2 linked regions of the Thermotoga maritima MSB8 genome follow. The protein of the gene in region 1 interacts with the protein of each later gene in a pairwise test. Links are inferred from orthologs where the notes say so. Each region holds a gene or a part of one and is shown on either strand. Other genes may lie near its edges.

Evidence for each region. Proteins that work in one complex are often made in the same cells at the same time.
Region 2: the proteins of rpe (region 1) and eno interact in binary tests that used the Escherichia coli proteins (3 or more experiments, as listed by UniProt). The link is inferred for Thermotoga maritima MSB8 from one-to-one orthologs.

What each region holds. Positions count from the first base shown.
Region 1 is NC_000853.1:1,693,567-1,696,565, forward strand. It holds rpe (ribulose-phosphate 3-epimerase), read left to right. Parts: upstream 1-1,168; coding sequence 1,169-1,831; downstream 1,832-2,999. Other genes in the region: TM_RS08730 (PASTA domain-containing protein), read left to right, coding at 1-285; rsgA (ribosome small subunit-dependent GTPase A), read left to right, coding at 282-1,169; mutS (DNA mismatch repair protein MutS), read right to left, coding at 1,800-2,999. UniProt on the Escherichia coli protein: Catalyzes the reversible epimerization of D-ribulose 5-phosphate to D-xylulose 5-phosphate.
Region 2 is NC_000853.1:898,688-901,484, reverse strand. It holds eno (phosphopyruvate hydratase), read left to right. Parts: upstream 1-652; coding sequence 653-1,942; downstream 1,943-2,797. Other genes in the region: TM_RS04485 (cation diffusion facilitator family transporter), read left to right, coding at 1,993-2,797; TM_RS04495 (2-oxoacid:acceptor oxidoreductase subunit alpha), read left to right, coding at 1-597. UniProt on the Escherichia coli protein: Catalyzes the reversible conversion of 2-phosphoglycerate (2-PG) into phosphoenolpyruvate (PEP). It is essential for the degradation of carbohydrates via glycolysis.

The DNA of each region.
Region 1 (2,999 bases):
TGGAATTACGAAACCGTTTATTTTCCTTTTGGCACTGAAAAAGACAGGGTTCTCGCAACCTATCCGAAAGAGGGGCAGATCTACAATGGGAAATTAATTCTTCTTATTGATACAGGAGAAAAAGAAAGCTATTTTCTGGTAGAAAATTTTGTGGGCAAAAAAGTGGACGAACTGAAGGACGATCCCCGTGTTTTGCTACTTGGAACAGGTGATACGGTGGTGGCACAGTATCCCCCGGAAGGTTCTATAGCAACGAAAGTTATCCTCATCCTTGGGGAGGAATGAACTTGAGAAGAAGAGGAATAGTGGTGAGTTTTCACTCGAACATGGTCACGGTCGAAGACGAGGAAACTGGTGAAAGAATCCTCTGCAAACTGAGGGGGAAATTTCGCCTGCAGAATCTCAAGATATACGTTGGAGACAGGGTGGAGTACACACCGGATGAAACAGGATCCGGAGTCATAGAGAACGTGCTACACAGGAAAAATCTACTCACCAAACCTCACGTCGCCAATGTGGATCAAGTGATTCTCGTGGTAACGGTGAAAATGCCGGAAACTTCGACCTACATAATCGATAAATTTCTTGTTCTCGCTGAAAAGAACGAACTGGAAACGGTGATGGTCATCAACAAGATGGACCTCTACGATGAAGACGATCTGAGGAAGGTAAGAGAGCTGGAAGAGATCTATTCTGGACTCTATCCAATCGTGAAAACCAGTGCGAAAACCGGAATGGGAATCGAAGAGCTCAAGGAATATCTGAAGGGAAAGATCAGCACGATGGCCGGACTCTCCGGAGTTGGAAAAAGTAGCTTGCTCAACGCCATAAATCCCGGTTTGAAATTACGGGTGAGCGAAGTTTCAGAGAAACTCCAAAGGGGAAGGCATACTACAACAACTGCCCAGCTCTTGAAATTCGATTTCGGAGGTTACGTAGTCGATACTCCGGGTTTCGCAAATCTGGAGATCAACGACATAGAACCCGAGGAACTGAAACACTACTTCAAGGAATTTGGAGACAAACAGTGTTTCTTCTCGGACTGCAACCACGTGGATGAACCGGAGTGTGGAGTGAAAGAAGCCGTGGAGAACGGAGAAATCGCAGAAAGTCGATACGAAAACTACGTGAAGATGTTTTACGAGCTTCTGGGAAGGAGGAAAAAGTAATGGTGAAAATAGCAGCTTCAATTCTCGCGTGTGACCTTGCAAGACTGGCCGATGAAGTGAAAAGGGTGGAAGAGCACGTGGATATGATCCATTTCGATGTCATGGATGGTCATTTTGTTCCAAACATTTCCTTTGGACTTCCCGTTCTGAAAGCCCTCAGGAAAGAAACAAAACTTCCCATAAGTGTACACCTGATGATCACCAATCCCGAAGATTACATCGACCGCTTCATAGAAGAAGGAGCAGATATGGTCGCCATCCATTACGAATCGACCTTTCATCTCCACAGACTGGTCCATCGTGTTAAAGACCTTGGAGCACGGGCCTTTGTGGCCATAAACCCGCATACCCCCATCAATCTTCTTTCAGAGATCATAACCGACGTCGACGGTGTACTTGTGATGAGCGTCAATCCTGGTTTCTCTGGTCAGAGGTTCATAGCAAGGAGTCTTGAGAAAATAAGAAATCTGAGAAAGATGGTGAAGGAACTGGGATTGGAAACAGAAATCATGGTCGACGGCGGTGTAAACGAAGAGAACGCATCGATACTGGTTAAAAACGGTGCGACGATCCTTGTGATGGGATACGGTATCTTCAGAAACGACAATTACGTTGAACTGATAAAGAGCATCAAACAGGAAAGAGAGGAATTTGCTGACTGAATCTGTTCGATTTTCCGTTTTTCTTCGTGTTGTTTTTGAAATTCCTCTCCAGAATTTCATAGGCTCTGTTTATAACCCTGTCAGGAATACCCGCTATCTTTGCGACCTCTATTCCGTAACTTCTGTCTGCCACACCGTCCACCACCTTGTGGGTGAATATCACGTTTTTGCCTTCTTCTTTTACCAGAATGGTTTTGTTCTGAACCTGCGGAAAGTGTTTTTCGAGTTCCGTGAGTTCCGTGAAATGAGTGGCAAACAGCACCTTACATCCTCTCTTTATGAGTTCCTCTGAGATTGCCCAGGCTATGCTGACGCCGTCCTGGGTGCTTGTACCTCTTCCCACCTCGTCCAGGAGAACCAGACTCTTATTTGTTGATTTCAGAAGGATGAGCGCCATCTCGTTCATCTCGACAAGGAACGTACTTCTACCACCAGCGAGATCGTCTCTGGCACCCATTCGCGTGAAAATCCTGTCGAACACTGGAAGAATCGCCTTCTGCGCCGGCACAAACGATCCTATCTGCGCCATGAGGGATATGAGACCCACCTGTCTGATGAAAGTGGACTTCCCGCTCATGTTGGGACCCGTTATTACCACAAATCTCTTCTCGTTGTCCATGTAAATATCGTTTTCAACAAAATTCTGTGTGAACCTTTCAACGACCGGGTGTCTTCCACCTTTGATCTCCAGTCTGTCTTCTGAAAAGACGGGTTTTGTGTAGTTGTACATAATAGCGTCGTATGCTAACGTCGAAAGCGCATCTATCTTTGCCAGATCCTCCGAGATCTCAAGGAGAACTTCTTTGTGCTTTTTCACCTCTTCGCACACGCTTTTGAAGAGTTCCTTTTCCAGTTCTTCTATTCTCTCTTTAGCGGCCATTATCTTTGTCTCGAACTCCTTCAATTCGGGTGTGATGAATCTTTCAGAATTGACGAGTGTTTGTTTTCTTTCGTAATCGTCGGGAATCTTATCCAGATTCGCCTTCGTCACCTCTATGTAGTAACCAAAAACCTGGTTGTATCCAACCCGCAGTTTTTGGATGCCTGTTCTTTCTCTCTCCTTCTCCTCGAACTCTTTGAGCCTCTCTTCGGCATGTTCCAGAAGATCCCTGTATTCGTCGAGTTCAGATGAGAATCCTCTCTTTATAACTTTTCCCTCGCCGGGGCT
Region 2 (2,797 bases), 790 kb from region 1 along the record:
GAACTGTTCATCATAGAGAGACTGAAAGACACTTCTTTTGGAGAAGAAGATCTTTTCGTACCCTTTTCTGAAAGTGAGTACGCAGAACCCACACCATTCCCCATGGCTGAGATGGGAAAAACGAAGTTTCATGTCTCCGGTCTTGTTCATGACGAATCAGGTTTCCCTCTCAGCTCTCCGGATGCGGCAGAAAAATTGATACGAAGGCTCACGAACAAAATTAGACTTCACGCGGATGAAATAGCCTTCTACGAAGAGTATGAGACGGAGGACGCAGAAATTCTGGTGGTAGCTTATGGGATAGTCGCAAGAAGCGCTATGAAAGCAGTGAAGATCGCAAGACGTGACAGAATCAAAGTAGGGTTGTTCAAACCCATCACAATCTGGCCGGCTCCCGTATCACGTTTCAGAAAACTGGCAGAGAAAGTGAACACCATAGTGATAGCTGAAATGAATCTGGGGCAGTATGCGAAAGAACTCATCAGTTCTATAGACAGAAGATCAAAAGTCATAAGAACCATAAACAAGGTGAATGGAGAACTCATAAAACCTGAAGAGATTCTGGATGTTATAACCGAAACTCAAATAGAGATTTAACATAAAAGGGTACAATAGAACCTTGGTGGATCAAAAAATCAAGGAGGTGGAAACTGTGTACGTGGAAATCGTGGATGTAAGAGCAAGAGAGGTTCTGGATTCGAGAGGAAACCCCACCGTTGAAGCGGAAGTCGTGCTTGAAGACGGAACAATGGGAAGAGCCATCGTACCCTCTGGTGCCTCAACGGGAAAATTCGAAGCCCTGGAAATCAGAGACAAAGACAAGAAGAGATACCTCGGGAAAGGTGTTCTGAAAGCAGTAGAGAACGTGAACGAAACCATAGCTCCTGCACTGATCGGGATGAACGCATTCGACCAGCCACTCGTTGACAAGACATTGATAGAACTGGACGGCACCGAAAACAAATCTAAACTGGGTGCCAACGCCATACTCGCCGTTTCTATGGCAGTTGCCAGAGCAGCAGCGAATTACCTTGGATTGCCCCTCTACAAATACCTTGGAGGAGTCAACGCGAAGGTTCTGCCAGTACCTCTGATGAACGTGATCAACGGTGGACAGCACGCAGACAACAATCTTGACCTTCAGGAATTCATGATTGTTCCCGCCGGATTTGACAGCTTCAGAGAAGCTTTGAGGGCAGGAGCGGAAATATTCCACACGTTGAAAAAGATACTCCACGAAGCCGGTCACGTGACAGCGGTCGGAGACGAGGGTGGATTCGCTCCCAATTTGTCTTCCAACGAGGAAGCCATAAAAGTTCTGATTGAAGCCATAGAGAAAGCAGGCTACAAACCCGGAGAAGAAGTTTTCATAGCTCTCGACTGTGCGGCATCTTCCTTTTACGATGAGGAAAAGGGAGTTTACTACGTCGATGGTGAGGAAAAATCCAGCGAAGTTCTCATGGGATACTACGAAGAACTGGTGGCGAAGTACCCCATCATATCCATCGAAGATCCGTTCGCGGAGGAAGACTGGGATGCATTTGTGGAATTCACAAAGAGAGTAGGAAACAAGGTTCAGATCGTTGGAGATGACCTTTACGTGACCAACGTGAAAAGACTTTCCAAAGGAATAGAACTCAAAGCGACCAACTCCATACTCATCAAACTCAATCAGATAGGCACCGTCACGGAAACTCTCGACGCGGTGGAGATGGCACAGAAGAACAACATGACAGCCATCATTTCCCACAGATCCGGAGAGAGTGAAGACACGTTCATCGCAGACCTTGCCGTGGCAACGAACGCTGGTTTCATCAAGACAGGTTCCCTCTCCAGGAGCGAAAGGATAGCCAAGTACAACCAGCTTTTGAGAATCGAGGAAGAACTCGGAAAAGTGGCAGAATTCAGAGGTTTGAAATCTTTCTACTCTATAAAGAGATAACACCGAAGGCCCACCTTGGTGGGCCTTCATTTTGTTGAGGTGATTTCAGATTGGAAAGGCATGAAGAGATAAAAAAAGGAGCATGGATTGGAATACTTGGAAACACCGTGCTTGCCGTCTTGAAGATTTTGGTGGGACTTCTCACGGGAAGCTATGCGATACTCGCAGACGGAATAGACACGTCCACCGACATATTCACCTCTCTTGTCATACTCCTCTCATCCAGAATTTCAGGAAAACCACCCGACGAGACGCATCCATACGGCCATGAAAGGGCAGAAACGATCGCCTCAAAGATAATCTCCTTCGTTATGTTTTACGCAGGAGCCTCTCTTCTTGTTGAATCAGTCAAAAGGCTCGTGAAACAGGAGTTTTCCCTGGAACTCACTCTGACAGCCTTTATTGTTGTTGGGATTTCCGTTGCAGGCAAAACTTTTCTTTTTTTATACAAACTGTCTCTTGGGAAACGTTTGAAAAGTTCGGCTACAATCAGTGATGCACTGAACATGAGAAACGACATAATGATCTCAGGAACTGTTCTGGCCGGCATGGTTGCGATGAAAACCTTCGGATGGTGGTGGCTGGACAGTCTGCTCGCGATTTTCGTTTCCATTATGATCCTGAGAACCTCATTTTCCGTATTCTACGAAGCGGCTTACGAACTCATGGATGGCATGAAAAGAACCGAGTTAGACATGTACGATGATATATTTGCCGTCCTCGAACGTTTTCCAAACGTGCATAATCCCCACAGGGTGAGAATAAGAAGGGTGGGAACGAAATACTTCATAGAAATGGATATCGAAGTAGATGGAAAGATGTCTGTGAAAGATGCGCACGAATTGACCGTGAAAA